2 regions of the Neorhizobium puerariae genome follow, and region 1 is predicted to be linked to the other one. Evidence: riboswitches for the same ligand, from Rfam matches in the RefSeq annotation. Region 1 holds a riboswitch; the other holds the start of a gene.
What was found. A riboswitch is a leader RNA that binds a small molecule or an ion and turns the genes downstream of it on or off. The one in region 1 is predicted to bind S-adenosylmethionine.
Positions count from the first base shown of each region.

Region 2: linked by a shared signal. The riboswitch ahead of ACFFP0_RS14280 (O-succinylhomoserine sulfhydrylase) and the one ahead of metA (homoserine O-acetyltransferase MetA) in region 1 are both predicted to bind S-adenosylmethionine.

Region 1 covers NZ_JBHMAA010000014.1:216,630-223,839, reverse strand. The annotation lists gene nadC (carboxylating nicotinate-nucleotide diphosphorylase) at 1-213, shown strand, start outside; gene ACFFP0_RS12890 (aldose epimerase family protein) at 234-1,256, opposite strand; gene ACFFP0_RS12885 (vWA domain-containing protein) at 1,354-2,535, opposite strand; gene metA (homoserine O-acetyltransferase MetA) at 2,547-3,467, opposite strand; SAM riboswitch at 3,525-3,602, opposite strand; gene ACFFP0_RS12875 (AAA family ATPase) at 3,653-4,492, opposite strand; gene ACFFP0_RS12870 (thiamine diphosphokinase) at 4,599-5,249, shown strand; gene ACFFP0_RS12865 (ABC-F family ATP-binding cassette domain-containing protein) at 5,256-7,073, shown strand.
Region 2 covers NZ_JBHMAA010000015.1:207,705-214,914, reverse strand. The annotation lists gene ACFFP0_RS14325 (hypothetical protein) at 89-631, shown strand; gene ACFFP0_RS14320 (hypothetical protein) at 634-921, shown strand; gene ACFFP0_RS14315 (hypothetical protein) at 918-1,502, shown strand; gene ACFFP0_RS14310 (hypothetical protein) at 1,502-2,170, shown strand; gene ACFFP0_RS14305 (GNAT family N-acetyltransferase) at 2,181-2,780, shown strand; gene ACFFP0_RS14300 (hypothetical protein) at 2,777-3,100, shown strand; gene ACFFP0_RS14295 (hypothetical protein) at 3,189-3,440, shown strand; tRNA gene ACFFP0_RS14290 (tRNA-Gly) at 3,541-3,614, opposite strand; gene ACFFP0_RS14285 (2'-deoxycytidine 5'-triphosphate deaminase) at 3,725-4,819, opposite strand; SAM riboswitch at 4,892-4,970, shown strand; gene ACFFP0_RS14280 (O-succinylhomoserine sulfhydrylase) at 5,016-6,200, shown strand; gene apaG (Co2+/Mg2+ efflux facilitator ApaG/CorD) at 6,361-6,753, shown strand; gene ACFFP0_RS14270 (tannase/feruloyl esterase family alpha/beta hydrolase) at 6,865-7,210, shown strand, end outside.

The DNA.
Region 1 (7,210 bases):
GTCGACGCGGTGCTGCTCGACAACATGCGGCCGGACCAGCTTCGTGAGGCGGTCGGGATCGTCGGCGGCCGGGCGATCACCGAAGCCTCCGGCGGCATCACCCCGGAAACGGCGGCGGAAATCGCGGCGACCGGCGTCGATCTGCTATCGATCGGCTGGATCACCCACAGCGCGCCAACCCTCGATATCGGGCTCGATTTCGTTTCCGCCTGATCGCGCAGCCGGGAAACGCCCTATTGTTTTGAGAAAACGTAGTCCGTTTCCTGACGCAGAACCTCGCCGGGGCGCAGAACAGCATTCGGAAAGCCCGGGTGGTTGATGGCGTCCGGCCAGACCTGGGTTTCCAGGCAGAATCCGGCAAACGGGCCGTAGCGACGTCCTTCGAGGCCGGGAACCGGAAGTTCCTGAAGCTTGAAGGCGGCATAGAGCTGCACACCGGGTTCGGTGGTGCGCATCTCCATCGACACGCCGGAATAGATGCTGCGCGCCAGCGCGACGGACCGCTTTTCCACGCGCCCGGCCGACAGGCAGTAATTATGGTCGAAAAGCACCTGCCGGTCGCCGTCGAACCGCTTCATCGGTCCCATTTCGCGCAGGTCGAAGGGCGTTCCGGCGACCGCCATCAGCCTGCCGGTCGGCAACTGTTTTTCATCGACATCGACCAGGTGATCGGCTGCGATCATGATGTCGTGGCCGAGCGCATCCTCGCGCCCGTCGAGATTGAAATAGGAATGCTGGCAGATGTTGGCGAGCGTCGGCTGATCCGTCGTCGCCTCGTAGACGACCGACAGCACGCCGCCATCCTCGAGGTGGTAGGTGGCCGTCACCGTGCAATTTCCGGGATAGCCTGCCCGGCCGTCGGGATCGACGATACGCAGGACGACCTTGTCGGCGGCATGTTCCACGATCGTCCAGTTGCTGCGGCCGATGCCGTCGGTCCCGCCGTGAAGATGGCCGATGCCCGGCTGGTTCGTTTCGAGCTGGTATTGCTTTCCGTCGAGAACGAAGCGGCCTGCGGAGATGCGGTTGGCGCAGCGGCCGGGCGTCGCGCCGAAATAGGGCGAATGGACCGGGTAGGGATCGAAGGTCTCGAAACCGAGCACGAGCGGCGGCTGATGGCCGTCGAGCCTGAGATCCTGGATCGCCGCGCCCCATGTGATGACGTTTGCGGTCAATCCGCCACCGGCGATCTTCACCCGATAGACGGGTTCGCCCTTCTCCGTCGTGCCGAAAACCTCGAAACCCTGATCCGACATGGATTAATTCCTCCGCCGATATATTCGGCGGCAAACTGCGCGATTTGGCCGCAAGCTGCAATGTCGCGAAGAAGAAAAAGTCCTGGGAAGATCGATGTCAGCGGCTGAGCGCACGCGTCGCCTGTTCCAACCCGCCGAGCGTCAGCGGAAACATCTGTTCGATCATGAGCTTCCGCATCAATCCGATGGAGGTCGTGTGGCGCCAATGCCCCTCGGGCACCGGATTGAGCCAGATGCAGCGGCGGAAATGACCGGTCATGCGCCTGATCCAGATTTCGCCGGGCTCCTGGTTCCAATGCTCGACGGAACCGCCCGCATGGGTGATCTCATAGGGGCTCATGGAGGCATCGCCGACGAAGATCACGCGATAGTCGGCACCGTAGCTGCGGATGAGATCGAGCGTCGCCATGCGGCCCGAGCGACGCCGGTTCTCCTTCCACACGCCCTCATAGAGACAGTTGTGGAAGTAGAAATGCTCCATATGCCGGAACTCGGCACGCGCCGCCGAGAACAGTTCCTCGACGACGCGGATATGATCGTCCATCGATCCTCCCACATCGAAGAACATGAGAAGTTTCACGGCATTGCGCCGCTCCGGCCGCGTCTGAACATCGAGATAGCCATGCTCCGCGGTGGAGCGGATCGTGCCCGGCAGGTCGAATTCCTCCGCAGCCCCTTCCCGCACCCAGCGCCGCAGCCGCTTCAGCGCCAGCTTGATATTGCGCGTGCCGAGCTCGACCTTGTCGTCGAAATCCCTGAATTCCCGCTTGTCCCAAACCTTCACCGCCCGACGGTGGCGCGACTCGTCCTGTCCGATCCGCACGCCCTCCGGGTTATAGCCATAAGCGCCGAAAGGGGAGGTCCCGCCGGTGCCGATCCATTTCGAACCGCCCTGGTGGCGCCCCTTCTGCTCCGCCAGCCGCTGCCGGAGCGTCTCCATGAGCTTCTCAAAACCGCCGAGCGACTGGATGAGCTTCTTCTCGGCCTCCGTCAGATGCTTTTCGACAAGCTTGCGAAGCCATTCCTCGGGAATGTCCGCCCCTTCGAGACCGGAAGTCTCGGAGACGGCTTCCAGCCCGCGAAAATGGGAGGAGAACGCCTGATCGAACCTGTCGATAAACCTCTCGTCCTTCACCAGTGCGGCCCGGGCGAGGAAGTAGAAAGCCTCCACGTCGAAATCCACGATTCCCTGCTCCAGCCCTTCGAGAAGGACGAGGAATTCCCGCAAGGTAACCGGAACCTTCGCCTCTCTGAGCTGCAGGAAAAACGGGATGAACATCGCCGGTCGGTTTACTCCATGCCGATCTTCTCCAGATCGTAGGGCGTCGTCTGGTAGATCTCGTTGATCCAGTTGCCGAAGAGAAGATGCGCATGGCTGCGCCAGCGGTTCAAGGGCGTCAGCGTATCGTCGTTGTGCGGAAAATAATCGTGCGGCAGCTTGATGGGAATGCCGGCATTGACGTCCCGGAAATATTCATCCGCCAGCGAGGTCGAATCATACTCCACATGATTGAACATGTAGAGGCGCTTGCCGACCTTCTCATGCACGAGACAAAGGCCCATCTCATCCGATTCCATCAGGATGTCGAGACCGCGCGCCGTCTCGACATCGGCGCGGCGCACCTCGGTCCAGCGGGATACCGGCACCTGAAAATCATCCGAAAAACCATTGAGATATACGGATGAAGGGCAAAGATTGCGATGGCGGTAGACTCCGAATGCCTTTTCCTTCAGCTCGTATTTCGGCACGCCGTGGAAATGATAGATCGCCGCCATCGCCCCCCAGCAGACGTTCATGGTCGAATGAACGTTGGTCGACGTCCAGTCGAAGATCTTCCGCATTTCGTCCCAGTAGGTGACTTCTTCATAGGGCAGCGTCTCGATCGGAGCGCCGGTGATGATGAAACCGTCGAACTTCCGGTGCTTCACTTCTTCCCAGGTCTCGTAGAAGGCCAGCAGATGCTCTTCCGACGTGTTCTTGGCCTTGTGATTGCCGACGCGCACCAGCGAAAATTCCACCTGCAGCGGCGTCGTGCCGACAAGCCGCGCCATCTGGATCTCGGTCTTGATCTTGTTCGGCATGAGGTTCAGGAGCCCGATCTGCAGCGGACGAATGTCCTGCCGCACCGCCGCGGTTTCGGTCATGACCCGCACACCCTCCTGAACGAGAGTGCTGAATGCGGGCAGCGTATCGGGAATCTTGATCGGCATTTCCAAACCCACAAAAACAAAAACCGGCGGCGAAAAAATCGCGACCGGCCCGTGGGAAGTCATCTTCTCGCGGCCCTTTAGCGACTTTTTTTACGTGGCTGCAAGCCGGCCGGCCAAATCACCACGGAATTACGGATCTTCAAATACGCCTTGCTACGCCCGACGTCAATGGGAGCAAAATTTCCCTATCGCTCCCGCCGCGCCATGAATGCCATACGCTCGAAAAGGTGGACGTCCTGCTCGTTCTTCAGAAGCGCCCCGTGAAGCTTCGGCAGGGCGTTCTTCACATCGCCCCTGAGGTCGGCGGGGTCCACGTCGTCGGAAATGAGAAGCCTGATCCAGTCGAGCGCCTCGGAGGTGGACGGTTTTTTCTTCAGCCCGGGCATCTCGCGGATCTCGTAGAACTGGGCAAGCGCATTGCGCACCAGCGCCTGCTTGATGCCGGGATAATGCACCTCGACGATACGGGTGAGCGTGTCGACATCGGGAAAACGGATATAGTGGAAGAAGCAGCGGCGCAGGAAAGCGTCCGGCAGTTCCTTCTCGTTGTTGGATGTGATGATGACGATAGGCCGGACCGTGGCCTTCACGGTCTCGCCGGTCTCATAGACATGGAATTCCATACGGTCCAGCTCCTGCAGGAGGTCGTTCGGGAATTCGATGTCCGCCTTGTCGATCTCGTCGATCAGCAGCACGATCTTCCGGTCCGAGGCGAAGGCCTGCCACAGCTTGCCGCGGCGAATGTAATTGGTGACGTCATGGACGCGTTCGTCTCCGAACTGGCTGTCGCGCAGCCGGGAAACAGCGTCATATTCGTAAAGCCCCTGCTGCGCCCTGGTCGTGGACTTGATGTTCCATTCGATGAGATCGAGACTGAGGGCAGCCGCGACCTGCCGGGCGAGTTCCGTCTTGCCCGTACCGGGTTCGCCCTTGACCAGCAGCGGCCGTTCAAGCCGGATCGCGGCATTCACCGCCACCATCAGCTCCTTGTCGGCGATATAATCCGCTGTACCCTGAAACTGCATGTCTTCGTCCCGATCTCAAAACCCCGCGCAAACTAGTGACTGGATATGGACGAAGCAAGCGCAAGCGGCTTTCCCTTTCCGCTCGGTTTACGCTATGGGCAGTGTCATGACCCACGCGACTTTCACGATCCTGCTCGGCGGCGATCTCATTGTCACCGAACGCCTGCGAAAGGCCGTCAGCGCGAGCCGCTTCATCGCGGCCGACAGCGGCATCCGTCATGCGACCGCACTCGGGGTCGAGCCGGAACTCTGGGTCGGTGATTTCGATTCCACCGATGCCGAGCTTGCAAGACAATGGCCGGGCGTGAAACAGCAGACCTATCCGCCCGCCAAGACGGAAACCGACGGCGAAATCGCCACGTCGGAGGCGATAGACCGCGGCGCGACGCGGCTGGTTTTCGCTGGCGCGCTCGGCGGCGAGCGCAGCGACCACGCGCTGCAGCATCTCATCCATGCCATGAGTCTGGCCGAACGCGGCTTCGACATTCTGCTGACATCCGGCGAGGAAGAGGCGATCCCCCTGCTTTCCGGAGCCAGGACACTGGATCTGCCCGAAGGTTCGCTCTTTTCGGTCGTCGGCTTCTCCGGCCTGGAAGGGCTGGACATCATCGGCGCGCGATATCCGCTCGACAACTTCTCCCTACCTTTCGGCTCCTCCCGCACGGTTTCGAACGTTGCGGAAGGACCGGTGGAAATCCATCTAAGAAGCGGCAGGGCCATGATCCTCGCCCGCCCCTACGACTTTTCCGGAGCATGAGGCCATATGGCACCTCCCATCCTAAAGCTTGACGACATCTTCCTGAGCTTCGGCGGCGCGCCGCTCCTGGCCGGAGCGAACCTGCAGGTGGAGCCGGGCGACCGCATCTGCCTCGTCGGCCGCAACGGCTCCGGTAAATCGACGCTGATGAAGATCGCCGCCGGCATGGTCGAGCCGCAGTCCGGCGAGGTTTTCCGGCATCCGGCCGCGACCATCCGCTATCTCGAGCAGGCGCCGGATTTCGCGGGCTTTTCCACCGTGCAGGCCTATGCGGAAGCCGGCCTTGGCCCCGGCGACGACCCCTATCGCGTCACCTATCTGCTGGAACATCTGGGCCTTACCGGCCACGAAGACCCGAAGACGCTATCCGGCGGTGAATCCCGCCGCGCCGCGCTTGCCCGCGTCATGGCCCCCGAGCCGGATATCCTGATGCTCGACGAGCCGACCAACCATCTCGACCTGCCGACGATCGAATGGCTGGAAGACGAGCTGCGCAAGACGAAGAGCGCATTGGTGCTGATCTCGCACGACCGGCGTTTCCTCGAAAAGGTCTCGACCGCCACCGTCTGGCTCGATCGCGGCACCTCACGCCGGCTCGACAGGGGTTTTGCCCATTTCGAGGCATGGCGCGACGAGGTGCTGGAGGCCGAGGAGGTGGAGCAGCACAAGCTCGGCAAGGCGATCGAGCGCGAGGAACACTGGCTGCGCTACGGCGTAACGGCGCGGCGTAAGCGCAACATGCGCCGTCTCGGAGAACTGCAGTCCATGCGCGCCTCCTACCGCGGCCACAAGGGACCGCAGGGCACGGTGAAGGCCGAGATCACCGAGGGGCGGGAATCCGGCAAGCTGGTGATCGAGGCGGAAAACATCACCAAGGCCTATGACCGACAGATCATCGCGCCGTTTTCGATCCGCGTCCATCGCGGCGACCGGATCGGCCTTGTCGGTCCGAACGGCGCCGGCAAGACGACGCTGCTGAAGATGCTGACCGGCCAGCTCGCTCCCGACGCCGGCACGGTGAAGCTTGGCACGAACCTGGAAATCGCCACGCTCGACCAGAAACGCGAGGACCTGAATCCGGAAGACACCTTGTCCCACTACCTGACCGACGGCCGCGGGGAGACCTTGCTCGTCAACGGCGAGCAGCGCCACGTCGCGGGCTACATGAAGGATTTCCTGTTCCAGCCGGAACAGATGATCCGCACGCCGATCAAGAACCTGTCCGGCGGCGAGCGCGCCCGGCTGATGCTCGCCCGCATCATGGCCAAACCTTCCAATCTGCTGATCCTCGACGAACCGACCAACGACCTCGACATCGAGACGCTGGACCTGCTGCAGGAGATCGTCGCCGGCTACAACGGCACCGTCATCCTCGTCAGCCACGACCGCGACTTCCTCGACCGCACCGTGACCTCCACCATCGCACCCGCCAATCCAGAGGCGCCGGACGGCCGCTGGATCGAATATGCCGGCGGCTATACGGATATGCTCGCCCAGCGGAAAGGCGCCCTGGAAGAGAAGCGCAAAGCGGAGAAGGCGGAAAAGCCGAAGACCGACGCCGCCGCGACCGAGGCGCCGAAAAACAAGGGAAAACTCTCCTACAAGCAGAAATTCGCGCTCGAAAACCTGCCGAAGGAAATGGCGAAGGCCGAGGCGGAAATCGCTTCCCGGGAGAAGAAGATGGCCGATCCCGATCTCTTCGCCAAGGACCCGGCCGCCTTCAACCGACTTGCCGCCGAAATGGAGAAACTTCGCGAGAGCCTGACCAGGATGGAGGAAGAATGGCTCGAACTGGAAATGCTGCGCGAGGAGCTGGAAGGCTGAGCTAACGAATTGTTAACTCTAACAGCCATTTAGAGCCGGAATATTTGTCACGAAACGGAACATTCCTGTACCTCTGCCCGTTCGGTCCGCACCGATGGCAGGAATGGCGATCGACCTCCCTGCCGGAATTGAGAACC
Region 2 (7,210 bases), on a different contig from region 1:
TGGGCGGAAGAAGGGCCGGCCCTCGTTGCGCCGGGCTGCGGATGCGATCGCGGAAGTAGCTACGGCGTTTCCGTCGTGGAGCCCTGTCATGCACTTCGCAACAGTCGCGAACGATGAGAGCTTGCCAGCGGATGTGCGCCTAGACGCGGCGAAGGCTGCGGCTCAGTATCTCCATGCCCGTCCCAAGCCGGTCGAGATGGAGCCGGATGCTCTGGTTGAACTGGAAGGCCGCGTAGCTCGCGCTCGCCTTGAAGCACAGGCGGAAGTGCTGGACGCCAATCCTTCGCTCTCCGACCGTCTTGCCCGCGCGATGACAAGAACCGCTGAGGATGTCGCGCTGATGGCGGCAGCGCGGCCGGTCGTCCTTAACGTCCAGCCTTCATCCGTAGAAAGCAAACAGAATAACAAACACGACGCCGTTTCCCCCTTGTCGGCGTCGCGTAGGGAGCCGGAGCCTGAGAAGCCGGATGAACGCACTCAGGCTCCCGCAACCTCTGCCTCTGCTGATTGGGTGGAGAAGCCCGCCGCCGCTGAGCCGTATCGGCCGCTTCTAGCATGGCCAGAGCCCGCACCGTCCGTCAGCGTTGATTACGATCCAACGCATGGCTCTTACGATCTCGAAAGGAAATGAGAATGGCAATTGACCCTGCCCTTTACTCTGAATTGAACGCCACTGCCGCAACCTGCCAGACGGCATATGACGCATTCCTCGCATCCATCCCGGCGTACAATGCCGCGCACGATGCCATGCGCAAAGCTGTCTTGGACGCCGCGCCCGGCGTTCCTTTGGTGCGCGCCGGCACCGGCGAACCAGCTACGAATTTTGCCATCAACGCTCTCATTACCGGCCAGCCCTTCGACTTCCTTGCCGCCGTCGAAAACGCCTGGGGAGAATATGCAGCACAGGAGGCTGGAGAATGAAAATGGTCAACTCCATTGATATCGCGGAAAAGCTCGCTGCGCTCGATAACGCGCTGTCCGACGCGGAAGCCGATTTTGATCGCAACGCCGCCGAGGCCGTCGCAGGCGTCGAGGGCGCAGGCAGTGAAGCCGCTGCCGCAAATGCGCGGATCGAGCGCCTCAAGATCGAACAGAAAATTCTCCAGCGCGCCCAGACCAAAGCATTAAAGCGTGAGGCAGAAGCCAAAGCCGCCGACGAAGCCCAGGTTCGCGCCCAGCACGTAAGCGATGCAGGAGAGGCGGCGGTGTTGCTGATCTCTCAGGCTGAGCTTGTTGATAGCCTCACCGATCGGCTGGCGGTCGCCATCACCGATCTCGCCCGGCTTGAAGGACAAGTTCGTTCGTCGCTCGCCGCCGCCCGCCAGCTACCCGATGAAGGCGTTGTCGGCAGGAAGGGGATATCCGCGTTCGCCCTCGATCGCGTCAATGCTTTGGCAAGAGGTACACTCATTCGCGTCAGCGACCAGCGCACCATTGCCGACATTGCACGCATTGGCTGGCGCTTCCTGCTCAAAAACGACAGCGAAACGGAGGCCGCGTGATGGCTGATCTCGATCCTGCTCACCTCTTATTCCCTACGGACGCACCGGCGAAACCGGCCGCGCCAGCTGATAACGGGCTCCGACCGCCGACCCTTACGCCAACGTGGACTGTCAAGGCTCCTGCGCCGGCCGCGCCTCCTCACCGCTCTGCCGGTCAGACACCTGCCGATCCGGCTGAGATGTTGTTTGGGGAAGAAGCTCGCAAACCATCGGAAAAGGCCGGCCAAGACTTCTTGACGGATAGCAGCGGCAAATTCGCGGAGGTGGTGGCATGCATGGACCAAGCCGTTATCGAGGCGTTCAGTGAAGGCGACAGGCCACGCGGAGAAGCCCTCAAGCTCGCAAGGGACGCGATCATTGATGATGCGATCGATCACGGCACTGACAAGCAAACCGTGAATGAAGCGTTTGCGGCTCTGCAAGAGGTGAATAAAGCCAGCTTCGGCGATCTGAGCGAGGAACAGCTTGCGGCGTCGTACTCGGCGGGCATGGCTGCTGTGCAGGCGGCGAGCATTTCCGACGATGATCTCAACGCCGCTCGGGCTTTCATCCGCGACATGGAAGAGATCGCCCCCGGCACAATCGCCAGCCTGGAACGGCGTGGGGCGGGAAATGACATTCGCATCATCAAGAAGGCTGTGGCTGAGGCCCGTCGCCGTGGCTACTGAGTTGAGACATATGAGAATTAGATCACTCACACACTTCAACGACCGTGCCCAGGCGGTAGATTTCGCTCTTGGTCACATCTCACACAACATGCCAAGAGAGCAGCGGATCAAGGCAGCGGCGGCTTATGGCAATTTCGCATGCCCGATCTTCTCTGTCGAAAACGCTGATTGTCCAGATGAGCAATCTGGCCTTGCGACGGACAGTGAGGCAACCGCACCGATCTATGCGATCAGCATTGACGATAATTTCATTGCGGTTGCTGTCTGCTCAGTGCGAACCGAACATTTTCCGCTGCGGCTTTCGATGCTCGCTGTCCATCCTCACTTTTCCGGCAGGGGCTTGGCGCTTGAACTTGCGAGCCATGTATTCGCGTCCGCGCCGGTTGTGATGGGCGCGGTGGAAAAGCCAGCCTTCAAGCGGCTGTACCGCAAAGCCGGGGTGACATGTTGGATGCGTGTCGGCGGCAGAGATGATTACTGGATCGGCTCAACACAGCCCTTTCCGCAGCCGTTGCGATATGGCGTGCCTGTGGTTGATGACGTTGAGCAAACGTTATTGCGCCATGGTATGACCCGCATGGTCGGTGACCTCTTGGAGGTAACGCAATGACTGCCTGCCCATGCTGCCGCGCTCCAGTAAACGTGCCCGATCTTTACGATCTTGTTGATGAGCGGGGCATAACCGGCCACGCTCTGCTGATTTTAGAGGCGCTTTGGGACGCTAAGGGCGCGCGAGTTATGTCAGATGTCTTATTCGACGCTATGTTTGCGGATGACCCGGATGGGGGGCCTTCGCCCAACCGGTGCTACATCTCAATGCGGCTGGCGATTGAAGAGCTTGACCGGCTGCTGGCTGGCTCGGGCGTGGCTGTGGTGAGCGTCGGTCACCGGAAGGGCTATCGGCTCAATCTTACCGGCTTTGACAGCTGATATCTCTCTCCGTAACCCTGTTGATGACCCACGATACTCGTATTTCGCCGTGCCGGCCGGCTTGGCTATCTTGTGAGGACGCCTAGCGATGACACAGAATGACGACGCCGACCTGATCGCCTTGGGCCGGAAGCTGGATGCAGCCCGCCGCGTCTATGACGCAATGGTGCAAGCGATCCCAGATGATGTCTCACCGGACACTGAGAACGCCGCGATAGAAGCGGCTGCGGTCCCTGTCGCTGCTCTCGCAAATCAGATTGCCACGATGACCGCGACGGCCGATGAAGCTCATGCGGTCAAGGCGCGCGCTCATTCGTTCCTTGCCGGTCAGCGTGCTTGATTGGCTTTCCCACCAGCGTTCGAACTGTGCAATCAAGTGTGTAATAGGACGATGACGAAACTCCTAAGTAACTGAAATTGCTGCGTTTTTTGAGATAAAATGGAGCGGGTGAAGGGAATCGAACCCTCGTATTCAGCTTGGGAAGCTGCTGCTCTACCATTGAGCTACACCCGCAGAACGCAAACTGCCCGAAAGAGGAAACCCGCTTCGGGGCAAGGCATGCGCAAAACGATGGCCTGAGACTTCCAACAGAAGAGGCGGCCTGTCAAGCGGCCCTGGCGCGCTCAGACGCGAAAATGCTTGGAGAGCTTCAGGCCCTGCGCCTGATAGTTCGATCCCATGCCCGCGCCATAAAGTCCTTCCGGTCTTTTCAGCATATGCTCGTAGACCAGACGGCCGACGATCTGGCTGTCCTCCAGGATGAAAGGCACCTCGTGGCTCCGCACTTCGAGGACCGCGCGGCTACCCCGCCCTCCGGCCTCTTCATGGCCGAACCCCGGATCGAAAAAGCCGGCGTAATGGACGCGGAATTCGCCGACCAGCGGATCGAAGGGGGTCATCTCCGCGGCGTAGAGCGGCGGCACATGCACCGCCTCGCGCGAGACAAGGATGTAGAATTCGTCCGGATCGAGGATCAGTTCGTTGCGGCCGCGGCTGTAGAGCGGCTCCCAGAAATCGAAAATGTCGTGCTGGGCCTTCTTGTCCACATCGACGACGGCCGTGTGGTGCTTGCCGCGATAACCGATGAGGCCGTCCTTGTCGCCGGCAAGATCGATCGACAGCGCGATGCCGCCGCCGGTGACATTCGGCTGCTTGGCGGCGACGAGGGTTTCGTCGCGATGAAGCCGCAGCAGCTCCGGCTCGCCGAGCAGCGCGTTGCCGACCCGGAACCGGATCTGCGACAGGCGCGAGCCGCGCCGCACGACGATCGGGAAGGTGCGCGGAGAGATTTCGAGATAGAGCGGACCGGAATAGCCGGCCGGGATCTTGTCGAATTCCTGCGCGTAATCGGTAATGACGCGGGTGAAGATATCGAGCCGGCCGGTGGAGCTTTTCGGATTGGCCGACGCCGACATGTTGGCCGGCAGATCGAGCTTCTCCATCAGCGGAACGATATAGACGCAGCCGGTTTCGAGCACCGCGCCTTCCGAAAGATCGATCACATGCAGTTTCAGCCTGTCGAGCTTGTCGGAGACGAGGCTCGTGGGACCCGGCATGAAGCTTGCGCGGACGCGGAAGGCTTTCGCGCCCAGACGCAGGTCGAGGCTCGCCGGCTGGATCTGATCGTGATCCAGCTCGCGCTCCGAGATCAGCCGTCCATTTTCGAAAAGCGCCGCAATCGCGCGGTCCGCCAGAATGCCTGTTTCGCGAGCCATCATGTCTCTTCCGTATTTCAACGCGACAAAACCAAATCAGAGCCATTGACGCAAGCCGAGAGCAGGCGTATGGCAGCTTTATCCCGTGGTGATTTGGCCGGTCGGCTTGCAGCCACGTTAAACAAGTGGCTAAAAGGACCGGGTGCGAAACCGGTCTGCTTTTTGCGACCGGTTTTTTTGTTTTGGAATGGGGACTAGCATGACAAACAAATGGCGCCCGGCAACCCAGCTCGTTCACGGCGGCACGCTGCGCTCGCAATATGGCGAAACCTCGGAAGCGATCTTCCTGACCCAGGGCTTCGTCTACGACACGTCGGAAGCGGCCGAAGCACGCTTCAAAGGCGAGACGGACGGTTTCATCTACGCGCGCTACGGCAGCCCCACCAACGACATGTTCGAAAAGCGCATGTGCGCCCTGGAAGGCGCCGAAGACGCCCGCGCCACGGCTTCCGGCATGGCCGCCGTCACCTCGGCCATCCTCTGCCAGCTCCAGGCCGGCGACCATATCGTCGCGGCCCGCGCCCTTTTCGGCTCCTGCCGCTGGGTGGTCGAGACGCTTGCTCCCAAATACGGCATCGACTGCACGCTGGTCGACGGCCGCTACCTGGAAAACTGGGAAAATGCGATCACGCCGAAAACCAAGGTCTTCTTCCTGGAAAGCCCGACCAACCCGACGCTCGAAGTGGTCGATATCGCCGGCGTCGCCAAGCTCGCCAACCAGATCGGCGCCAAGGTGGTGGTCGACAACGTGTTTGCGACGCCCCTCTTCCAGAAGCCGCTGGAACTCGGCGCCCATATCGTCGTCTACTCGGCGACCAAGCATATCGACGGCCAGGGGCGCTGCCTCGGCGGCGTCGTGCTGTCCGACAAGGCCTGGATCGACGAGAACCTGCACGACTATTTCCGCCATACCGGCCCAGCCATGTCGCCATTCAACGCCTGGACGCTGCTGAAGGGCGTCGAAACGCTGCCGCTGCGCGTCAAGCAGCAGACGGAGAGCGCCTCGAAGATCGCCGATTTCCTGGCCGAGCAGAAACAGGTCGCGCGCGTCATCTATCCGGGCCGCAAGGACCATCCCCAGGCCGACATCGTCGCCGGGCAGATGAAGGGCGGCTCGACGCTCGTCGCCTTCGAGCTGAAGGGGGGCAAGGAAGCCGCCTTCAAGCTGCAGAATGCGCTGGAGATCGTCAGGATCTCCAACAATCTCGGAGATTCCAAGAGCCTGATCACGCATCCGGCCACCACGACGCACAAGAACCTGACGGACGAAGCACGCGCCGAGCTCGGCATATCGCCCGGCACCCTGCGCCTTTCCGCAGGCATCGAGGACACCGAGGACCTGCTTGAGGATTTCGCCAGGGCGCTTTCCGGCATCTCCGCCTGACCTGACCAGCCGATATGGTGAATCCGGTGTAACCGGATTCACCATATCGATTATCCCTAACTTCAAGAAACGCTCACACTCGCTTGTTCAAACCGCGAGAATTCTTGACGTTTCAGCGACCCTGTACAATATCGGATCGAGACCACTCCTGAGGTGCCGCATGTATCGCGCCCGGACAAGAGACATCGAAGTCGCCGTCGAGCCCTATTATCTGGAGGAGCAATCCAATCCGGAAGAGGGCCGCTATGTCTGGGGTTATCACATCGTCATCGAGAACCATTCGCCCGTCACCGTCCGGCTCGTCCATCGCTACTGGCACATTACCGACCAGAACGGCGTGGTGGACGAGGTCGACGGCCCCGGCGTCGTTGGCGAACAACCACGGCTGAAGCCCGGCGACTCCTATGAATATTCCTCCGGCTGCCCGCTCGACACCCCGTCCGGCATGATGTTCGGCCATTACGACATGCAGACCGACGAGGGCGAGACCTTCAAGGTGACGATCCCCGCCTTCTCGCTCGATTCACCCGGACTGCTTCGCGTTCTCAACTGACCCATCCGGCCGAAGAACCGATAGGTTATGGGCCTTGTCGGTTTTTCTATTTGTTGCCCCCCTGCTTCTCCGGCATGGTCTGGCCGTCAAACGGTCTTTGGGAGGAGCCTCATGACACGACCCTTTCTGCTGGCGTCCTGCGCCTTTCTTGCGCTGGCGCCCTTCGCCCCGGCATCCGCACAGAACAAGAGCAGCTTCATCGACCAGAAGGACAGGCCGGATTTCGCGGCGGCGACCGTTTCGCCGCAGATCGCCTGCGGCATGCTGAACAGCCAGAGTTTCGCCGACGTCACGACCCTGCGGGCCACGCATGTGGCAGCCGTCGGCAACGTGCCGGGCCATTGCCAGGTGACCGGCTATATCCGCCCCCAGATCCGTTTCGAGATCACGCTGCCCGACAACTGGAACCGGCGGCTCTACATGTTCGGCAATGGCGGTTATGCCGGCGAAGACCTTG